DNA from 2 places in the Pseudarthrobacter sp. efr-133-R2A-89 genome. Region 2 is predicted to be linked to the other one. Evidence: riboswitches for the same ligand, from Rfam matches in the RefSeq annotation. Region 2 holds a riboswitch; the other holds the start of a gene.
What was found. Region 2 has a riboswitch for S-adenosylmethionine ahead of QRM95_RS12805 (DUF1737 domain-containing protein). Riboswitches for the same ligand answer to the same signal wherever they lie in the genome.
Positions count from the first base shown of each region.

Region 1: another riboswitch for S-adenosylmethionine. It lies ahead of QRM95_RS09420 (aminotransferase class V-fold PLP-dependent enzyme); the one in region 2 lies ahead of QRM95_RS12805 (DUF1737 domain-containing protein).

Region 1 is NZ_JARVSE010000005.1:45,013-55,894, forward strand. Features, by position in the region: gene QRM95_RS09415 (class I SAM-dependent methyltransferase) at 1-389, opposite strand, end outside; gene QRM95_RS09420 (aminotransferase class V-fold PLP-dependent enzyme) at 489-1,907, opposite strand; SAM riboswitch class IV at 1,945-2,058, opposite strand; gene hisN (histidinol-phosphatase) at 2,200-3,024, opposite strand; gene rsgA (ribosome small subunit-dependent GTPase A) at 3,069-4,184, opposite strand; gene aroA (3-phosphoshikimate 1-carboxyvinyltransferase) at 4,168-5,556, opposite strand; gene QRM95_RS09440 (DoxX family protein) at 5,563-6,111, opposite strand; gene QRM95_RS09445 (sigma-70 family RNA polymerase sigma factor) at 6,388-7,161, shown strand; gene rsrA (mycothiol system anti-sigma-R factor) at 7,158-7,418, shown strand; gene QRM95_RS21155 (50S ribosomal protein bL37) at 7,521-7,595, opposite strand; gene QRM95_RS09455 (PadR family transcriptional regulator) at 7,715-8,176, opposite strand; gene QRM95_RS09460 (DUF4097 family beta strand repeat-containing protein) at 8,176-9,003, opposite strand; gene QRM95_RS09465 (GDSL-type esterase/lipase family protein) at 9,086-9,685, opposite strand; gene QRM95_RS09470 (multifunctional oxoglutarate decarboxylase/oxoglutarate dehydrogenase thiamine pyrophosphate-binding subunit/dihydrolipoyllysine-residue succinyltransferase subunit) at 9,828-10,882, opposite strand, start outside.
Region 2 is NZ_JARVSE010000006.1:247,211-258,092, forward strand. Features, by position in the region: gene QRM95_RS12785 (pyridoxamine 5'-phosphate oxidase family protein) at 1-1, shown strand, start outside; gene QRM95_RS12790 (TetR/AcrR family transcriptional regulator C-terminal domain-containing protein) at 24-728, opposite strand; gene QRM95_RS12795 (hypothetical protein) at 954-1,208, shown strand; gene opgC (OpgC domain-containing protein) at 1,327-3,795, opposite strand; SAM riboswitch class IV at 3,971-4,085, shown strand; gene QRM95_RS12805 (DUF1737 domain-containing protein) at 4,099-4,362, shown strand; gene QRM95_RS12810 (rhodanese-like domain-containing protein) at 4,359-4,769, shown strand; gene QRM95_RS12815 (O-succinylhomoserine sulfhydrylase) at 4,770-5,978, shown strand; gene QRM95_RS12820 (glutamate--cysteine ligase 2) at 5,983-7,209, opposite strand; gene QRM95_RS12825 (UDP-N-acetylglucosamine 1-carboxyvinyltransferase) at 7,277-8,800, opposite strand; gene QRM95_RS12830 (energy-coupling factor transporter transmembrane component T family protein) at 8,907-9,707, opposite strand; gene QRM95_RS12835 (ABC transporter ATP-binding protein) at 9,704-10,882, opposite strand, start outside.

The DNA of each region.
Region 1 (10,882 bases), on a different contig from region 2:
GCAAGTTCGGTGCTCGCCGGCAGCGCGTCGCACCAGTGCCAGGCCTGCGCCACGGTGACGACGTCGAAGGAGGCTTCGGCCAGCCCGGTCGCCTCCGCGGTTCCCGCCAAGGCCGTGGCAGCAGGGCAGTGCGCCGCGAGTTGGGCGAGCATGTCCGTGGAAGGATCGACGGCGGTTACCTCCAGGCCAAGCTCCAGCAGCAGGGCCGTGAACTTTCCGGTACCGGCCCCGACGTCGAGTGCGTCACGGGCCTGCGCCGGCACCAGCCACCGGGCTGATTCGACGGGGTACCCCGGCCTGACGCGCTGGTAATGCCGTCCGCCGTCCCGGAAACTGCCGCCAAGTTCCCGCCGGCGCACGTGATCAAGCTTGGGGCCACCCCGAACCACGCGTGGACTCCTTCAATTCCGACTGTTGATGCCCCTCGAATTTACCGCACGGCCATGGAAATGTGCCGGCGGACCAGGAGCGGGAGCGGGAAGCGCCCCCTAGTCGTCGATACAGGGGGCCGCGCCGGCCGTGCCCGGGGTGTTGGGTGCCCAGTGCGGGTAGGTGCGGGAATCGTTGGCCGGCACCCAGCGGCCTGCGTCAACCACGTAGTCCCAGCCCAACCCGCTGCTGCGCAGTGTGCGGATGCCGGCAAGGAGGCGTTCGGCATCCTCCAGCCGGGATCCGACGCCGAAGCTCGCCCGGAGTGATCCGTTGGGCAGGCCCAGGCGCTTCAGCAGCGGGTGGGCGCAGAAGCGTCCGTCACGCAGGCCCACGCCGTGCTCCGCCGAGAGGTAGGCGGCCACCAGCCCGGCGTCGTAGCCTGCAACCGAGAAGTTGACCACGCCGATGGTGTCCGTTTCCGGATTGGTGTCCTTGAAGATCTGGTGGACGGTGACGCCGTCGATGCCCTGGAGGCCCTCCACCAGGAAGGAACGGATGGCGGATTCGTGGGCGTGCCACCGGGCCTGGTCCAGTTCGGCGATCACCTGGGTGGCGCGGGCCAGGGTGGCTGCGCCGAGCACGTTGGGTGAGCCGCCCTCGTGGCGGGCCGGTCCGGTGGCCCAGCTGACGCCGTCGAGCCTTGCTTCCTTGACGGCACCGCCCCCGGCCAGGTGGGGAACGCCGGCGTCCAGCCAGTCCGCACGTCCCACCAGGACGCCTGCGCCGAACGGAGCGTAGAGCTTGTGTCCGGAGAAGGCGAGATAGTCGACGTCGTCAGCGCTGATGTCCACCCGGCGGTGCGGCGCAAGCTGGGCGGCGTCCACCACGATCCGTGCGCCGTACTGGTGCGCCAGTGTAGCCAAGGCCCGGATGGGGAGGATCTCGCCGGTGACGTTGGAGGCGCCGGTGACGGCCAGCAGGCTGACCCCGCCCTGCTCCAGTTCAGCGCGGACTGCCTCCAGTGTGCCGCTGATGGTGTCCGCGGCGACGATGCTGCGGTGCGGGACACCCTGCCAGGGCAGGAGGTTGGCGTGGTGTTCGATGTCCAGGTAGAGCACGTCCCCGGCGGGGCGGCCGCCCGCCAGCGGCAGGCAGCCGGCCAGCAGGTTCAGGGAGTCGGTGGTGTTACGGGTGAAGATGACCGAATCATCGGGGCGGCCTCCGACGAAGTCCCGGACAATGTTGCGCGCGTTTTCGTACACGGAGGTGCTGATCTGGGATGCGTACCCGGCGCCCCGGTGGACACTGGCGTAATACGGGAGGATCTCGTTCAGGTACGCGGACACCACTGACAGTGCCGGGGCAGAAGCGCCGTAGTCGAGGTTTGCGTAGCGGACGTGGCCGCCGGAGATCAGCGGCGCCTGGATCTCGGCGCCGGTGACTGCAGCGAGGGGCCGGCCGGCAATGGCCTGGCGCGGATCCGGCGCGGCGGTGTTGGCGGTGGCGGACTGGGGGGAGACGGTGGCAGTTGTCACAGAGACCTCACTTGGATACAGGACTCCGGCATAGTGGAATCCGCGCTTGCCGTATCCGCTCCGGACCGGCCTGGTCGTCACCCGGGGCACCCCACCGCGAATGGAGGGTTGCCGGCCAGCAAACCGGGGTTTTGCGCTGGCACTCGTGACCTGGATAAAAGCGTAGAACATGGAATGGGCAGGACTGAAGCCGCGGCAATTGTTAAGGCTTTTGTTACGTCCTGCCGAAGAAACGGCCGCGGACGCCCCCCAAAGGAGGCGTCCGGCGTCGTATTCTTCGATTTTTCTGCGGTCAGGGAGCCTGTTGCAGCAGGTCGTCGAGGTCCGGGTTCAGCCGGTGGAGCACCTCTGAATGCAAGATCGAGTTCGTTGCCAGGGCATTGCCGCCGAACGGTCCGTCTTCGCCTTCGAGGGACGTGAAGCGGCCGCCTGCCTCCACCACGATCGGCACGAGGGCAGCCATGTCGTACAAGTTCAGCTCGGGTTCGCAGGCGATGTCCACCGAGCCCTCGGCCACCATGCAGTAGGACCAGAAGTCCCCGTACGCCCGGGTCCGCCACACGTCCTCCGTCAGGCCCAGGAAGTCGTCAAGGTTTCCGCGTTCCTTCCAGCCGCCCAGGCTGGAGTAGGAGAGGGAGGCGTCGGCCAGGTTGGAGACGTTGGAGACCCGGAGCCGCGTAGCGGCGGCCAGGGACCTGCCCATGTACGCCCCCATGCCTTTGGCAGCCCACCAGCGCTTGCCCAATGCCGGTGCGCTGACGACGCCGACCACCGGCTCGCCCTCGTCCACGAGGGCGATCAGCGTGGCCCAGACCGGGACGCCGCGGACGAAGTTCTTGGTCCCGTCGATGGGATCGATGATCCAGCGCCGTGAGCCGTGGCCGGTGCTGCCGAATTCCTCACCCAGGACGGCATCGCGGGGCCGGGAGCGGGAGAGCTGGCCACGGATGGCCTCCTCGGCCGCCTTGTCGGCGTCGGTGACCGGCGTCAGGTCCGGCTTGGTCTCGACGTGGAGGTCCAGGGCCTTGAACCGGCTCATCGTCTGGTCGTCCACGGAGTCGGCCAGGACGTGGGCCAGGCGCAGGTCATCGTTGTAACTCGAAGCGGGTTGGATCATGGTTCCAAACTACCGTCTGCGGGCGTTTCTGCCGGGAGAACGCGTCAGTTGACGCTGCCAAGCTCCTTCGTTTCCTGTGCTTCCATCCTAGGATCGGCGCCGAGCAGCCGCCGCAGGGACGCCAGGCGGGCGGCGCCGGTGGGGCCGGCGTGTCCGCCGTCCACCCACTCGTCCAGCCCGCAGTTGACCGCCGTTGCCGTGTGCTTGCAGCCGCGTTCGCAGTTTTCGATGCCGGGGGAGAGATCCGGGAACGAGCGCAGGATCCTGTCCGGATCCACATGCGCCAAGCCAAAGGACCGGATCCCCGGGGTGTCGATGATCCAGCTGCCGGGCGGCGCGTCCGCCAGCCGAAGTGCCAGCGCGGACGACGACGTGTGCCGGCCGCGCCCGGTGACGGCGTTGACGCCGCCGGTGGCGCGCTCGGCACCCGTCAGTGCGTTCACCATGGTGGATTTGCCCACCCCGGAATGCCCCAGCATCACGGTGACGGTACCGTCGAGGTGCGCGCGGAGGGCGGCCACCGCGGCGCTGTCCAGCCGGGCCGAGAGGCCGTCGTCGGACCGCGCGTCGATCCCGGAGGCCTGTGCGTCGGCGGTCTTGCTGATGATGACCGGGAAGTCCAGGTGCGTGTAATTGGAGAGGAGCTCGGCGGGGTCCTTGACGTCGGCCTTGGTTACCAGCAGGATCGGCGCGATCCCGGCGTCGTAAGCCGCCACCAGGGCGCGGTCGATGAAGCCGGTGCGGGGCTCGGGGTTGGCAGCCGCCACAACGATGACCAGTTGGTCCGCGTTGGCCACCACAGCACGCTCCACGGGGTCGGTATCGTCGGCGCTGCGGCGAAGGAGCGTGCGGCGGTCCTGGATTTTCACCAACCGGGCCAGCGTGTCCGGGGCTCCCGAGACGTCCCCCACCAGTGAGACGAAGTCGCCGGCCACCACGGGATTGCGGCGAAGCTCGCGGGCCCGCGCAGCGATGACCACGCGCTCGTTGTCCGAGTCCTCACCCACCACCGCGGTGTACCGGCCACGGTCCACCGTGATGATCCGGCCGGTCACAGCGTCATCGTGGCTGGGGCGGTCTTTGGTGCGGGGCCTGGAGCCTTTCTTGCTCGGGCGGATCCTGACGTCAGATTCGTCCCAGGAATCAGTGCTCCGCGCCACTGCCGCGCCCTTCCGGTCCGGCAGCGGACGTGCCCTCCTGGGCCAGCATGCCCGCCCACAGCTGTGGGAAGTCGGGCATGGTCTTGGCTGTGGTGGCAATATCCTCCACCTGGACGCCCGGTACTGCCAGTCCCAGGATTGCCCCGGCCGTGGCCATCCGGTGGTCCGCGTAGCTGTGCACGACGCCGGCGTGCAGCCGTGCGGGGCGGATGAGCAGCCCGTCCGGGGTTTCCTCGGCGTCCCCGCCGAGCCGGTTGATCTCGGCCACCAGGGCGGCCAGCCTGTCGGTTTCGTGTCCTCGCAGGTGCGCAATCCCGGTGAGCCGGGAGGGCTCCGAGGCCAGGGCACACAACGCAGCGACGGTGGGGGCGAGTTCGCTGGTGTCCGCGAAGTCGCCACCCTTGATCTCCGGACCGCCGGTGACGGTCAGGACGCCGCCGGCCAACGTGACCGTGGCGCCCATGCTGGTGAGGATGTTGCGCCACAGGTCGCCCACCTGCTGGGTTTCCGCCGGCCAGTTGGGGATCCGGACCGTTCCCCGGGAGGCGAGGGCCGCCGCCAGGAACGGGCCCGCGTTGGAAAGGTCCTGTTCGATCCGCTGGTCGAAGGCACGGATGGGTCCGGGCGCCACCACCCAGTGGTTGGGCACGGAATCGTCCACGGACACGCCTGCGCCGCGCAGGACCGCGATCGTCATGTTGATGTGGTCCAGGCTTGGTACCGGTTTGCCCACGTGCTCAAGATGCAGGCCGTCGTCGAACCGGGCCCCCACGAGCAGGAGGGCGGAGACGAACTGGGACGAAGCGCTGGCATCAATCACCAAGTGGCCGCCGCGGACGGAGCCTTTGCCCGCCACGGCGAACGGGAGGGACGACGGGGCGCTGCCGTCTTCGGCTGAGACACCCACACCCAGGGCCTTGAGGGCTTCGATAATGGTCCCCATGGGACGCTTGCGTGCGTGCGGGTCGCCGTCGAACACGCTGGCCCCGTTGCGCAGCGCCGCGAGCGGCGGAACGAACCGCATCACCGTACCGGCCAGCCCGCAGTCGATCCTGGCCTCTGTCGCCGGCGCGGATGCGGGCAACGGAACCACTTCGAGGTCAGGGCCGAAGGTTCCGTCGCCCGGGACCTCCGTGATCGTGGCGCCAAGCTGCCGCAGCGCATCAATCATCAGCGCGGAATCCCTGGAATGCAGGGGCGCCCGCAACTTGGACGGCCCATCCGCCAATGCCGCCAGAACGAGGTACCTGTTGGTCAGGGACTTCGAGCCGGGCACCGTGACGGTGGCATTGACGGGCCGGGAAGCGAAAGGCGCGTCCCAGTGCTGGACAGGTGTTCCGGAAGCGTCCCGGGCGGCAGTTGCTGCGGTCATTCGTGCTTAGGCTCCCGTGGCGTGGTCGACGGCGCGGCGGACAGCCTTGTCCGCCTTGTGCAGCTTCTTGTTCGTGGTCTCGCGCGCATCGGCGGCCAGGTGCGAGGCGTTCCGGCGGGCACCTGCGGCAAGGTGCTCGGCGCGCCAGGCCAGTCCCGGCTTTCCTGCGGTGTCCACCGAGGCGAGCAGCGCACCGCCGCTGAGGGACAGGTTCTTGAGGAGCTGGTTGCGGCGGGTCTCGCGACCTTCCTTGCTGCTGATGTCCGCGCTGCGCCACTCAACGAACGTGTTGAGCAGGGACACCACCGTCAGCAGCGATGCGGAGAGCCTGGAGAACTTTCCAAGGCCGAACAGGACGCCGGCGCCCACCTGGGTACCGCCGATAACACGCGCGAGCGTCTTCTCGCTCGCCTGGAAGGGAAGCGAGGCCGCGGCCTTGCGCAGCAGTGGTGAGAGCTGCTGCGCGGTGTCGTCGGAGTTCTTGAGCTTATCCAGTCCGGCAATGACAAAACTGGAGGCGAGCATGGGCCGTGCGAGCGTGCGGACAAAGGACATGGATTTCCTCCTGGATGGACGAACCGCTGAACGCGGCGGAGTCGGTCCTAGTCTTGCACTTTTGGGGAATATTTGCCTGCGGGAAGGGGTTATGGCTGACGGGTCACCGACATGCGGCCCGACGATTATTCACCCGATACAGAGCGGAGTTGGCCCTTGGGGAAGGTGTTGGACGGAACGAGGCCTGCGGGTCCGGTGGCAGTGGAAGCACTGGCTGCCGATCCCTTGGAGTACGGCACGCCCCGGGCAGGGCGCCTGACAGTAGACTTGAAGGCAATGAGCACCCTGGATCCGGCCGTCGCGGCCATGTATGAGGCTTCACCTGGCGCAGCGAACGGCTCGGCACCGGCCCCGCCGGCATCTGCCGCAACGGCGGAGGAGGTTGGTCCGGCCGCAGGGCCGGAAACCGAGGACGCCGCCCTGGACGTTGCCGCGGAGACCGTCGAGGACCGCCGCCTGCGCTTCGAACGGGACGCCATGCAGTACGTCGACCAGCTGTACTCGGCTGCGATGCGCATGGCACGGAACCCCTCAGATGCCGAGGACTTGGTCCAGGAGGCCTACACCAAGGCATTTTCGGCGTTCCACCAGTACAAGCCGGGCACGAACCTCAAAGCGTGGCTGTACCGGATCCTGACCAACACCTACATCAACCTCTACCGCAAGAGGCAGCGCGAGCCGCTTCAGTCCAATTCGGACACGATCGAGGACTGGCAGCTTGCCCGGGCGGAGTCCCATACGTCGAGCGGACTGCGGTCGGCCGAGGCCGAGGCGTTGGACCACCTCCCGGATTCGGACGTCAAACGGGCGCTCCAGGACATTCCGGAGGAATTCCGGTTGGCGGTGTACTTCGCCGACGTCGAGGGCTACGCCTACAAGGAAATCTCAGACATCATGAACACGCCCATCGGCACCGTGATGTCCCGGCTCCACCGCGGCCGGAGAATGTTGCGGGACATGCTCGCGGAATATGCCGCCGAGCGCGGATTCAAAACGGCCGCAGATGCATCGGATGCGGCAGGAAGCAAACCACAGGAGAACAGGAAATGAGCGACTGCCAGGGATTGGGCGATTGCGACGACACCCGGATGCAACGCATCTATGAGTACCTTGACGGGGCGCTGACCCGCGAGGACCTTACTGAAATCAAGAACCACCTTGACGACTGCCCCGAGTGCACGCAGCAGTATGACCTTGAGTGCGTGATCCGCAACATGGTCAAGCGCTCCTGCACGGAGTCCGCTCCGGACAATCTGAAGAACGCCATCCTGGACCGGATCCACGCCATCCGTCCGGTGGAGGCGTAGGAACGCCCACACGCCGGCGAACAATGGCCGCAGACAGCAAAGGACCCCGAAAGCCGAATGGCTTCGGGGTCCTTTGCTTGAACCGTAGTCCCTGGCATTTGCCTAGGTGTTGGGGCGCTTCCCGTGGTTCGCGCCGCCACGCTTACGGTCACGACGCTTGCGTGCACGCTTGCTCATAGCTGGCCTCCTTACTGTTGGTACTCAAAAGAGCTGCCCTCCAGTCTCCCACATGATCTGGCGACCCGCGAACCGGAGCAGGCGGGTGACCTGCGGCGGTCTGGCAGGTTGACGGCGTCCTACCCGTGGAGCGCAGCGCCGATGGCTGCGCGGGCTTCTTCCAGGACAAGCCGGACATGATCCAGTGCCACCGCGTTGAGGGGCGCCGGCGGTTCTTGGCTTTGCAGGTCGGCGCGGATGCCATCGCGGAATTGTTGCACCATCCGGTCTATGGCGAGCTGCTGCACGGAAGCGGTGATTCCGCGTTCCACTGCTGCCAGGTCCACCTGGCGGTGGTTCAGCTCGGCAAGGCCTTCTGCCGTGATGCGGTACGTCGTGCGTCGTCCGGACGGCTCAGTGGCCACCAGGCCGTCCGCTTCAAGCTTGCCCAAGCGTGGATAGATTGTTCCCGCGCTGGGGGAGTAGGCTCCGCCAAACCGGTCCTTGAGCGCCTTGATGAGCTCGTACCCGTGCTTGGGGCCGCCTTCGAGCAGGGCAAGCAGGTACAAGCGCAACGCACCGTGTGCGAAGACGGCAGGCATCAGCCGTGCGCTTCCCCGCTGCCGGGTTCCGTGGCGTGGACAATGGATGTCCTGCCGGACACCGAGTTGGTCCTGACCAGCATGAGCTGTTCATCCGGGCCGGCAATCGTTTCCACTCTTCCGTTGGCCAGGAAGCACTGCTGGCCGTCGAGGACCACCGCCCCGCCGGCCGACTTGGCCACGATGTCGACGCCGACATCGTGCGGAAGCTGAATGGTCAGGTCTCCGGAGACGGAGTTGGAACCGAAATCATGGGTGAAGCCAAGCAGTTCGAAAGTGAGGTGGCCGCTTACTGTGTTCGTGCGTACGTTGGTGAAGTGTCCGGACGCAGTGACTGCCCCGGAGACACTCTTGACCGTGAGGACGCCGCGGTGGTTCCTGACGGCGGCGGTGCCGCTCACGGTGTTGACCTGCAGCTCACCGGAGGTGCCGTCGGCGACGACGGAGCCCGACACGGTGTTGAGCCGAACGTGGGTGGCGACGCCGGAGACCAGTCCCTCGCCGCTGACGGTACCGGCCTCCACCTCGACGCCGGGTGGAACGGAAATGCTGATGACGGCCGAGTTGTCGCTGGTGTGGTTGACGGATTCCATCAAATTCTTGAACCATCCCTGCGGACCATTCAGTTGATGCCGGACTTCCACCCTGCCGCCGCTTGCTGACACCGCCACGGGGTCGCCGTGGACTTCCGAGATCTCCACCCGTACCGCCGGCCCGGCATGGGCCGCCACGGTGAACTTGCCGCGCACCATGCCCAGCTTCAGGGCGGTGGCGCCCTCGATCTCGATGGTTTGCGGGCCTTGCACAGTCCAGTTTCCGTCAGCCATGGTCCCCTCCAGAGGCGATATATCGCGTTGGGCTTCAACCTAGCCGCGCGGGCTTGCGCCGGTCAAGGCGTCCAGTCGTGGCTTACTGTGGCGCGTCCATCCCGAGCCACTGGAACCAGCCGCGGTGGAGCACCAGCCAGGCCATGAGGCCATAGCCGGCCTGGCCCGGCGTCCCCCCGTTGGCGGCGAGATCCTGGCGCCACTGTTCGTGGTTCAGCAGGGGCGAGAACGTATCGACGTACAGATGCTTGCGCCGGGTGGTGACGTCCGCGAAGGCGGTGTTCAGTTCGTCCAGCCTCCGGTTTTGGGTCGGATCGAGCGTGGGGGGCGGTCCGACGACGAACACCTCGATACGGTTCTGCGACGCCGAGTCCAGGATGTTGGCCAGGTTCAGCCTGCTCCGCGCGGTTGAAAGTCCGAATTCGATGTCACGCCCGGACAGGCCGATGACCAGCCTGTTCTCGGCCTGGTCGCTGAAGCGCCGGCCGGCTTCTTCCAGCCACCGGGCCGCAAGCCCTTCGGTACCTTCCTGCGGACAGGGGAGGGCGTAGCTTTCCAGCAGCATGCCGTCCTGGGGAGTGCGGGCCAGGACGCGGCCAAGCCAGCCCAGCGCCCGGGGATCGCCCAGTCCAGCCAGCAGTTCGTCTCCTACAGCTGCGATCCGCAGCTTCCTGTCTTCCACGCGTTCCTCTTCACTTCCGAACCGGCCGCAGCCTCCGTTGCCGCCGCGGCTGCGGAGGTACGGGGCGGCGCTGTCCAACCATTAAACAGAACTGCCCGGCCGGAGTCTGGTATTTCGACGTCCGGCCGGGCAGCCTTACGGTTTACTTCTTTGCAAATGCCTGCTTGAGCAGCAGGTCCTGTTCAGCGGCGTGCCGCTTCATGGAACCTGCAGCCGTTGAGGCGGACGCCGGGCGGGACACCAGGCGGACGCGGCGGTCCAGTGCCTCCGGCAGGTTCAGGCCGATAAACGGCCACGGACCCTGGTTGGCGGGCTCGTCCTGCGCCCACACGACCTCGGCGTTCGGGTACTTGGCAAGCTCTGCGGCGATCTCCGCGTGCGGCAGCGGGTAGAGCTGCTCGACGCGCACGATCGCGGTGGTCTTGTCTCCGGTCTTCTGGCGGGTGGACAGGAGATCGTAGTACAGGCGGCCGGAGACCAGGATGACGCGCTCGACGGCGGTGGCCGGCAGTTGCTCATGCTCGCCGATGACCGGGCGGAAGGCGCCCGTGGTGAAGTCCTCCACGGACGAAGCGGCAGCCTTCAGGCGCAGCAGCTGCTTGGGCGTGAAGATGATCAGCGGCTTGCGCGGGCGGCTGTACGCCTGGCGGCGCAGCAGGTGGAAGTGCGAGGCCGCCGTGGTGGGGTTGGCCACGATCATGTTGTCCTCGGCGCACAGCTGCAGGAAGCGCTCGATCCTTGCCGAGGAGTGGTCCGGGCCCTGGCCTTCGTAGCCGTGCGGGAGCATCAGGACCAGCGAGGAGCGCTGGCCCCACTTCTGCTCGGCGGAGGAGATGAACTCGTCGATGATGGTCTGAGCACCGTTGACGAAGTCACCGAACTGGGCTTCCCAGAGGACCAGCGCGTCAGGGCGCTCCACGGAGTAGCCGTATTCGAAGCCCATGGCAGCGTATTCGGACAGCAGGGAGTCGTAGATCCACAGCTTGGCCTGGTCATCGGAGAGGTTGCCCAGGGGCAGCCATTCCTTGCCGTTGGCGCGGTCGTGGAAGACGGCGTGGCGCTGGACGAACGTGCCGCGGCGCGAGTCCTGGCCGGCGAGGCGGACGGGCACACCTTCCATGATGAGGGAGCCGAACGCTGCGATCTCGCCGAAGCCCCAGTCGATGCCGCCTTCGCGGGACATCTGCTCGCGCTTCT
Region 2 (10,882 bases):
ATGCTGCGCCGCCCGCTTCCGTCCTAACCGAGCGCTGCCGCCGCCTGCCGGGACAGCTGTGCTTCCAGTCCGGACAACAGGATGGTGAGCCCCTGGTCGAGCTCGCTGGCGCCGTCGTAATCCGCCAGCGCCGGGGCCAATGCCCGCAGGTTGGAAAATTCCTTGGCGGGGAGACGGTGGAGCCCCAGCCGCAGCAGCACCTCGTTCTCTTCGGGGTCCACCACGAACTCCTGCAGTTCGTTGAGGATGTGGCCGTAGAGGAAGCCGTAGTACACGCGGTAGACGTGCAGCGCGTCTGAGGGCTCGAACCCTGCCGACACCAGCAGGGAAAGGATCTTCTCCAGCGGCCGCAGCGTGCCCAGCGGCCGCAACCCGAGGGGCGTGGAGAGGGGCCTGGTCACCAACAGGGGCACCACGTTGGGATGCTTGAGTGCCAGGGCCCGCAGGTTGTGGGCGATCGCCCGCAACTGCGCCTTCCAGTCCGGATCATCCTGCTGGATGGTGAGCTGGTCGAGCACCAGTTCCGAAACCCCGTCGAGCAAGGCAGCCCGATTTTCCGCGTAGCGGTAAAGGCTCATCGGGTCCCTGCCGAGCTCCTGGCCCAGGCGGCGCATGGTCAATGCTTCGAGGCCTTCCGCATCCACCATTTCCAGCGCTTTTGCCAGCACGACGTCCCGGCTGAGCCTGGCCTTGGCCTTGCCGGTACCGGATGGTTTGGGGGAAGTCATGAATTTGTCCTCGCTGCGGACAACTGGCCCGAGTTCATTCGAGAGGGTTGCCTCATATGTAGTCTACGGGTAAAGTCTACAGTGTAGACAGGCGTTGACGGCGCTAATGATCCCGGTTTCTTTCACAGGATTAATCTATGGACCCGATTGCCAACAGTGCAGGGCATCGAGGTTCGCTGCTGTAGCCGAACGGCGGCGCCACGCACATAGCGAAGGGACGCCATCATGGCACATTCCCAGTTTGATCTCTTTCTCCAAGACGCCACCTACTTCGACCAGACCTCCGAGTCCACTCTGGAACGCGACCGCTTCTACGGCCTGTACATGAGCTGGTGCTTCATCAACCAGCACCAGCCGGGTACGGAAACGACCTTCTGGTCGGCCATGAAAACCCGGCTGCCGGGCAGCCGCAAGGGCTTGCGCATGAAGGGGCCGGCTGCCGCCGACTACATCGTGTCCTCGTATCCCGAGCTGGTCTAGGACACAAACGCTGCGGGGGCTTCCCAGTCCCTGCCTGGCAATGACGTAAATGCTGTGGCACCCACCGTGCCGCAGCATTTTTCATCCCCGGGCCATATGGGCCAGGTGGGGATGCGGCCTAGGTGGGAATGATCCGGAACAGGAACCTGGTGCGGACCATCACCCACAGCAGGCCCAGCACCACGGCGTATGCCACGGTGTTGAGGAAGATACTCTCCTGCTGGAGTGCGGGGATATTGGCCACGACGGCGATCAGCACCACATGCATGATGAAGACATAGAGCGTTGCGCGGCCGAGCGGGATCAGGAACCAGCCCAGGGCCCGCTCAACCGGCTTCCAGTAGGCGCTGAGGAACGCATACGCCGCCACCACCAGGAAGACGACATTGAGCAGGCGGCCCGGGGCCAGGTAGGTCCGGCCAAAGAGGGCGTCATATATGGCCCGGTAGGTGGCGTCCGGCATCAGCGCCAGCCGGACGTCGTAGTTGTTGGCCAAGTAGGGGTTGCCCCAGGAGAGGAAGGCCAGGGCGAATGCGGCCACCGTGCAGGCTGCCACCACCCAGGCATGTGCCGACAACCACGCGATAATGCTGCGCCGGTGGTATCCCACCACCAGCCCCAGCACGAACAGCACCTGCCACACCAGCAGCGGAAACGAGTCCTCGAACTGGGACGGCAGGATCCGGAACCTGGTTCCGGCTCCCACGGCATACACCGCCAGCGATACCGCCAGGACCCACACGGCCTTTCCGCGGTTCAGGAGCGCCAGGATCAGGGGGCTGACCAGGAGAAGCACCACGTACAGGCCCATGACGTTGAACTGCCAGGGCCCGAACTGCAGCAGCAGGATGGCCGGCAGGACCTGGGGCGGCACCGGGAACTGGAACAGCGATGACATCCCGGCGTAGAGGTCGTACGTCCTGCCGGCACCGTTATGCCCGGCCCCGCCGGTCCCCTGGTCCACGAACGTGGTCAGGGCCTCGGTGTGGAAGAACGGAAGCTGCGCAATGAGGAAGACGCCGATCATCACCGACAGCGCGGTCACATAGAGCTTCCCCGCCCGGCGGGATGTGAGGTCCACAACCTTGCCGAAGTCTGCCCTTGCCTTCGGCCCGTAGACCATGCCCACCACCAGGCCGGAGAACAGCACGAAGAGTTCGGCACCGGAAACGAAGCCCACGGCCTCCTGGGTGAGCAGCTGGAACAGCGAGACCAGGCCCAGGTGGTTGACCACCACGAAGACAATGGCCATCCCGCGCAGCAAATCCACGCGCGAGTCCCTGTTTCCCGGGTCCTGGTAGCTCCACGCGGTGGCGGCGTTGACCCGGCGTGGAATCTGCCACAGCGCCGCCAGGAGGATGGCCATCGCCACGGCAACGGTCCAGACCGCTGCCCCGGACAGCGTGTTGGCCCGGACATACGATCCGTCCGCGGCCACGTCGGTGACCGGCCCGGTGACCACGGCGGAGGACTTCAGCCGGTCCAGCGCGGCTTTGGCGATTGCGGGATTTCCGGTGAGCAGCCAGTCGATGCTGGCCACGCCGGTATCCCTGGTGCTGGTGCGCTCGTCCCACACCACCGCTGCTGTCCTGGCGAAAGCCGGCGAGGTGGCGGTACCCACCACCTGGTCCCACCAGGCCGTCTTGATATCCGCCTCCGGCGGTCCGCCGGCAGCAGGGCTGTAGAACGCCGATGTCTGGAGCAGGAACGGCTTCTTGCGGGCCTCCGCATAGGCATTGTAGAAGTCCTCGCCGCCCGAGCCGGTCAGCATCTCCTGGAGTTCACCGGCACGCGGCACGGTGTTGACGGCAGCCCCGCCGGCGGTGTCGTCATGGTAGGCAGTCAGGCCCACCCAGTCCACGGCGTCGTCCCCCGGATAGTAGGGGGCGTAGGCGGCATCGGAGCCGTTCCAGGCGCCGTCGCCATTGGTGTCGAGGAGGGCGAAGCCGTCACTTCCCGGCTGCGGGGCATTCCGGCTCCGGTCAAAGGGGTAGTCCTTGCCCAGGTACGGCGCCCAGACCATGGCGGCCCGGCCGCCGTCGTCCTTCCTGACCGCTGCCGCGACCGCCTTGAAGGCTTCCCGGTAGGCGCCCGGCTGCTGCCCCCAGGGCACCCAGCTCGAGTTCATGTCCGGGGCAAACCGGACCAACAGCCGGCCCTTGAACCCGAAGGTCAGGTCGCGGACCTTGCCGGCGAAGGCTTCCGCTTCGGAGACGCCGATCTGGTCCAGCGGCACGGTGGGCTTCACGGTGAGCATGGCGTGGGCGCCCTTGGCCGCGGCCTGCTGCAGGAAGCCCTCAATGTTGTTCCGGTCCGAGTCGCGGAACGGAAGAGCGATGTCGTGGCCAAACACTGCCGGGCTCGCCCCCAGCCGGTCGGAGAATCCAGCGGCGGTATCCTCACCCCATTCAAGGACGGCACCCAGCCAGGGCTTGCCCTGGTCCGGTACCGCGGAGGCCGCCTGCGCGGCACCGGCGGGCGCCAGCAGCGCCAGAAGCACGACGACGGCGGCGGCCAGGAAAGCCCCGAGGGAACGGTGACGGGCACGACGACGGCCAGCCTGGTGGTGCGATATTGCTGCTCGCATGCTGGCAAGACCCCCCGGTACTCCCACTGTGACGGCAGGGCGGCGCCCCGGTAGAAACTTTATCGGTCCCGCGGCCCCGCCGGGTTTCCGTGACGCGGTGGTCGCGGGCTCTCAATTACGGAACATGACGACGGCGGCCGTGCGGCTTGGCGGCGCAGGTGTTACGTTTTTGGGGAGTAATGAGTACCGGTGTTAAGCCCTGACTGGCCGGTCGGCAACCCTCCTCTCGCGGCGGGGTGCCTCAGGTGAATACTTGGCATATCGACCGATTCGAGCTGCAAGCGTGAAAGAAGGAGATCCGTCGTGTCTGACGCACCCGCCCCTGACGAAAAATTGTCCTACCGCCTGATTACAGGCCCGGACGACCGCTCCTTCTGCGAGCGGATCTCGGCTGCGCTTGCGGACGGTTATGTCCTGCACGGCAGCCCGGCGGCGACTTTCAACGGCAGCAGCGTCATCGTGGCCCAGGCCGTTGTCCTCCCGGCCGCCATCGCGTCGGCAGACGCCGCGGTGGCCACGGCCGTTGACGACCTGGAAGGCGAGTTCGACGGCGAGGGCCACGCATGAGCTACGCGGGAGACCTGACGCCGCAGGAAGCCTGGGCCAAGCTGGAGCAGGGCGCCATCCTGGTGGACGTCCGCACCGAGGGCGAATGGGCCCACATCGGCATTCCGGATACGAAGGCAACGGACAACGATCCCCTCTTCATCCAGTGGACCTTCCCCGGCGGCATCCCCAACCCCGATTTCGTGAAGGACCTCAAGGAGCAGGCGCCCGAGGACCCCGGCGCGGAGCTGGTGTTCCTGTGCCGCTCGGGCCAGCGATCCATCGCCGCGGCCGTGGCGGCCACCCAGGCCGGCTTCACTTCCTACAACGTCCTGGAGGGCTTCGAGGGGGAACCTGACCGCTACGGCGAACGGACCGTCAACGGCTGGAAGAACCGCGGCCTGCCCACCAACCTCGGAAAGAACTAAGTGACCTTCAATCAAGACGCCCCCGGCTGGAACCCCGACACCCAGGCCGTCCGCGGCGGGCTGGACCGCACCAACTTCCAGGAAACCTCCGAGGCCATCTTCCTGAATTCCGGGTTCGTCTACGAATCCGCGGCCGCAGCCGAACGCGCCTTCACCGGCGAGGACGAGCGCTTCGTGTACTCGCGCTACGGCAACCCGTCCGTGGCCACCTTCCAGGAACGGCTCAGGCTGCTGGAAGGCACCGAGGCCTGCTTCGCGACGGCGTCGGGCATGTCCGCGGTGTTCACCGCTTTGGGCGCGCTGCTCGCGGCCGGTGACCGTGTGGTGGCCGCCCGGTCACTCTTCGGGTCGTGCTTCGTGATCCTGAACGAGATCCTGCCGCGGTGGGGCGTGGAAACGGTCTTCGTCGACGGCCCGGACCTGGACCAGTGGCGCGAGGCCCTGTCCAAGCCCACCACCGCCGTCTTCTTCGAATCCCCGTCCAACCCGATGCAGGAAATCGTGGACATCGCGGCGGTGAGCGAGCTGGCCCACGCCGCCGGCGCCAAGGTAGTTGCGGACAACGTCTTCGCCACTCCCCTGCTGCAGCGCTGCGGGGACCTCGGCGCGGACGTCATCGTGTACTCCGGCACCAAGCACATCGACGGGCAGGGCCGGGTCCTGGGCGGCGCCATCCTTGGCACCAAGGAGTTCATCGACGGCCCGGTCAAGCAGCTGATGCGCCACACCGGTCCGGCCCTTTCGGCGTTCAACGCCTGGGTCCTGACCAAGGGCCTGGAAACCATGAGCCTGCGCGTCCGGCACTCCTCGGCCACCGCCCTGCGGCTCGCCGAGTGGCTCGAGGAGCAGCCTGCCGTGAGCTGGGTGAAGTACCCGCTGCTGAAATCGCACCCGCAGTATGAGCTGGCGGCGAAGCAGATGAGTGCCGGCGGCACGGTCCTCACCCTTGAGCTGGCGCCCTCGGGCGGGCGCTCCGGCAAGGAGGCCGCCTTCGCCCTGTTGGACGGCCTGCGGATCATCGACATCTCCAACAACCTCGGCGATTCGAAGTCCCTGATCACACACCCCGCCACCACCACGCACCGCGCCATGGGGCCGGAGGGGCGGGCCGCCATTGGCTTGAGCGACGGCGTGGTCCGGCTGTCCGTGGGGCTCGAGGACGCGGACGACCTCATCCGCGACCTGGAACAGGCCCTGAAGCAGATCTAAGGCGTCAGGCCTGGCGGACCCGCAGGAGTTCCGGAGTGTCTTCCACGTCGGAAAGATCCAGGGCGCCGCGCATGGTGACGTCAACGGCGTGCCGGACCACTGCCCCGAAACCCATATCCTCGGGAGGCGGTCCGGCCAGCGCCCTGTCGCGGGCCCGGCGCTGTTCGGCGGCCCCTGTCCCGCGGGCGATGATGTGCTCCACGCCCTGCCGGGCCAAGGCCAGTTCGCCCTGCGCCTGTAGGACAGGTGCCAGGTAGTCCACCAGGGAACGGGCTACGTCCGCGGCCGGGGCCGGGCGGAAGTTCCCAAAGTCCAGGAGCTCGCCGCTGAGTCCCGAACTGCTGGCCTGCCAGGAGGCCATCCGCAGCAGGACAGTGGGCACGGGCGCCGGGTCCACGCCCTCGCGCCATTCCCTGCCGGCTGATTCCACCAGGGCGCGGACCAGCACGGCGATCAAGGCTGCATCCTCGGCGCGGAGGCAGACGTCCGCCACCCGCACCTCAACCGTCGGGTGGTTCCGGGAGAGCCGCGCGTCGAAATACAGCATCCCTTCATCGAGCATCACGCCGGTGTCCAGCAGCCGGGTGACCACCCTCCTGTACGCGGGGTACGTCCCGTAGATCGCGGCCGGACCGGACGTCGGCCACCGGTTCCAGGCCTGGGTGCGGTAGCTTTCGAAACCGGTGGGGACGCCGTTCCAGTACGGCGAGTTGGCGCTCAACGCCGTCAGGACCGCCAGCTTGTCGCGGATCCGGTCCAGGACCGCCACGCCCTCTTCCGGCGATTCGATGTAGGTGTGCACGTGGAATCCGCAGGTCAGCTGCTCCTGCGCAGTGAGGCCAAAGCGCTCCAGCATCCTGGCGTAGCGCGGGTCCGGCGTGGTGTGGCTGGTGGATGCCAGCGGCGACGTGGCCAGCGCAGCCACTCTGGCGCCGTGTTTGGCCGCCGCCTGGTTGGCCATGGCGCGGCCGGCCCTGATCTGCTCGAGCAGGGCCCCGGACTCCAGGCAGGGCTTGGTCTGCGTCTCGATCTGCTCAAGCTTCAGCTCGGCACTGAGGCCCATCTCGTCGTCGTGATCCGCCTGCTTCCCGGAGTGGTGGAGGTCCGGGTCCACCGGGAGATCGTCCGCGGCCACACGGTGCCCGGCGAGGAGGGCGTCCGCCAGGGCAAGCGGCTCCCCGGACTCCGGATCAACAATCAGGAGTTCTTCCTCGACGCCGAAAGTACGCATACGAACATTCTGCGTCAGGGGCCGGAAATTCCGGGCGCCGCTGGTGATCATGACGAAGCATGAACGCCTAGTCCTGGAAGTACTCCACCTTGGCGCCGATGGTGTTGAGGCGCTCCGCCAGGTCCTCATAGCCGCGTTCAATGACGTAGATGTTGCGCAGCTCAGAGACGCCCCGCGCGGCGAGCATGGCCAGCAGCAGGCAGGCGGCAGGCCGGAGCGCCGGCGGGCAGCCCACCTCGGCGGCACGCCACTTGGTGGGTCCGTTGACGTAGATCCGGTGCGGGTCCAGCAGCTGCACCTGCGCACCGAGCCGGTTCAGCTCCGTCAGGTAGATGGCCCGGTTTTCGTAGACCCAGTCGTGGATCATGGTCTGCCCGTGGGCGTTCGCGGCGATCACGGCGAAGAAGGGCAGGTTGTCGATGTTCAACCCGGGGAACGGCATGGGGTGGATCTTGTCCTCGGGGGCTCGCAGCTCCGACGGCTTGGTGGTCACGTCCACCAGCCGGGTGCGGCCGTTGCGGGCCATATATTCGCCGGAGATTTCGAGCTTCTGCCCCATCTGGCCCAAGGTGGCCAACTCGATTTCCATGAACTCGATGGGTACCCGCCGGACCGTGACCTCGGAATTGGTGACGATGCCGGCCGTAATCAGGCTCATGGCCTCAATCGGGTCCTCGGACGGGAAATACTCGATCTCGGCGTCGATCACCGGCCTGCCGGTGATCCGGAGCGTGGTGGTTCCCACGCCCTCGATGGCCACCCCGAGCATCTGCAGGTAAAAGCACAGGTCCTGCACCATGTAGTTGGGGCTGGCGTTGCGGATCACGGTTGTTCCCGGCCGGTGGGCCGCCGCCATGATCGCATTCTCGGTAACGGTGTCCCCCCGTTCGGTGAGGACAAACGAACGGTCCCGGGTGTCCGCGGGAGGCGCCTGGACCGTGTAGAAACCTGCGGTGGCTTCCACCGAGAGCCCGAATTCGCGCAGTGCCTGCATGTGGGGTTCCACCGTGCGGGTCCCGAGGTCGCAGCCGCCGGCGTAGGGCAGCCGGTACTCCCGTGACTCGTCCAGGAGGGGGCCAAGCAGCATGATGACGCTGCGGGTGCGGCGGGCCGCGTCCACGTCCATCCCTTCCAGGTCAAGGACGGCCGGCCGGCGCAGGCGGAGATCGGTGTCGTTGAGCCAGGTGCATTCCACGCCGATGCTGGTCAGCACTTCAACGATGCGGTTGACTTCTTCGATCCGGGCGAGGCGGCGGAGCACGGTGGTGCCCCGGTTGATCAGGCTGGCGCACAACAGTGCCACGCCGGCGTTCTTGCTGCTGTTGACGTCCACCGCGCCGGAGAGGGTACGTCCGCCCTCCACCCGCAGGTGCGTCATCCGGGGTTTGCCCACGTTGACGATGCTCCGGTCGAAGATGTTCTCCAGCCGCTGGATCATCTTGAGGCTGAGGTTCTGCTTGCCTTGTTCCATCCGGGCGACGGCGCTTTGGCTGGTACCGAGTTCGGAAGCCAACTGGCCCTGGGTCCAGCCCTTCTCGCTCCGGGCGTTCCTCAACATGGCGGCGACGTGGCCGGCGGTCTCCTGAGTCATGACGAAAATATATCATGGATGAGATAGCAGGGCCGGGAACTGTCATTCGAGGGCTTTTCCGGGGTAACCTACCCGCTACATGCGATAGTACCGCCAGGTAACCCCGTTAGCTGCCCAACCACACCATGTTCCAACGGCCCGCGGCAAGCGCCGCACCAAGGGCACACCCCGCGATCAGGACGCCGCCGCCCACCACCCACAGGTCCAGGACACTGAACGTTGATTCCCGCGCCCAAGTCCGTTGCCCGCCGCCGAAACCCCGCGCCTCCATGGTCACGGCAAGCCTCGACGCACGGCGGATCGCCTGCACCAGGAGCCCGAAACTCTGCCCCAGGGTCGCCTTTACCCGCTGGACCACGTTGCCGCTCGACCCCACGCCGCGGGCACGCCGGGCCATGCCGATGGTCTGCCATTCCTCGGCCATGAGCCCCACCAAGCGCATCGCCGCCAGCGTTCCCAGGACGAACCGGTGCGGCAGGCGCGCCTTCTGTGCCAGCGCATCGGCAAGGTCCGTCGGATCGGTACAGCTCATCAGGAGCACCGCCGGAAGGGCAATCGCGAAGCCCCGCAGCAGGAAGCCGATGCCCAGCTGGAGGGAGCCTTCGCTCATGGTCCAGATGCCGGCGTCGAGCAGGATCCTCCCGCTGTCCGGCGCCAGGATGGAGGTGCTCCAGCCGCCGATGGCGGCGGCGAGGATCAGCGGCCAGCCCCGCTGCCAGAGCAGGGACACGGTGAGGCCGGCCAGGGGAAACAGCATCAGCTCGAAGACCAGGGCCACGGACGCGGACACCCAGTCGATGGACAGTGCCAGGACCGCGGTGATCAGTACCACGGCGGCAAACTTGCTCAGTGGGTTGGCCCGGGCAAGGAGGGCACGGTTGCCGTCCAGGGTCAGCTGCTGCCTCATGGCGCCACCGGTTCCGCAGCGGCCATCCGCAGCTCGGCTCCGCCCAAAGCCTGGGTGAATTCGGCGTCGTGGGTCACGGACACCACGGCCGTGCCGGCGTCCAGGAGTTCGGACAGGAACGAGGCCAGCTCTGCCCAGGTGTTGGCGTCCTGCCCGAACGTCGGCTCGTCCAGGACCAGCACCTGCGGGCTGGCGGCAAGGACCGTGGCCACGGACAGCCGCCGCTTCTCCCCGCCGGACAATGTGTAGGGGTTGGCGTCCACCAGCCGGGTGAGCCGCAGCCGCTCCAGCAGTTCCTCCACCCGGTCCTCGCCGTGGCCCAGGTGCCGCGGCCCGAACCGCAGCTCGTCAAGCACCTTGCCGGTCACGAACTGGTGCTCAGGCTCCTGGAACACGGTGCCCACCCGTGAGATCAACTGCTCGGCCTTCCACGCGTAGGGGTCGATCCCGGCACCGCGGCTAAGGTCCACAGTGGCGGACACCTTTCCGGCCACCGGTTCAAGGAGCCCGGCAAGGGTCAGTGCGAACGTTGATTTCCCGGCGCCGTTCGGGCCGGTGACGGCCAGCGCCTGGCCGGCCCGGACCTGCGCGGCAACACCCTCCTGGACAGGGACCGGCGGGATTTTCCGGAAGCCTTTGCGGCGGGGACGCTCGCGGGAGACGGCCAGGTCTTCGGCTGCCAGCAGGAGATTGCCGGTTCCGGCGGCAGGGATGGCGGACCGGCGGCGGGTGGCTGGCACATACCCCGGCACCCAGACTCCGGCTGCCGTCAGCATGGCCCGGGCCTCGCCGAGCACCCGGTCCGGAGGTCCGTCCAGGAGCACGGCGGGATCCGAGGCGGAGCCCGGCTGCAGGACCACGATCCGGTCCACCAGGTCCTTCCAGACGGAAACCCGGTGCTCCACCACCACCAGGGTGGCACCGGTCTTGTCCAGGCAGCGTGCCACGGCGTCACGGACCTCCAGGACGCCGTCCGGGTCGAGGTTGGCGGTGGGCTCATCCAGCAGGATCAGCCCGGGGCGCATCGCCAGGATGCCCGCCAGCGCCAGGCGCTGTTTCTGCCCGCCGGAGAGGGCCGACGTCGGGTGGTCCAGCGGGAGGTGGGACAGTCCGACGTCGGCAAGCGCCTCGTGCACGCGCGCCCAGATGGCGTCGCGGGGCACGGCAAGGTTCTC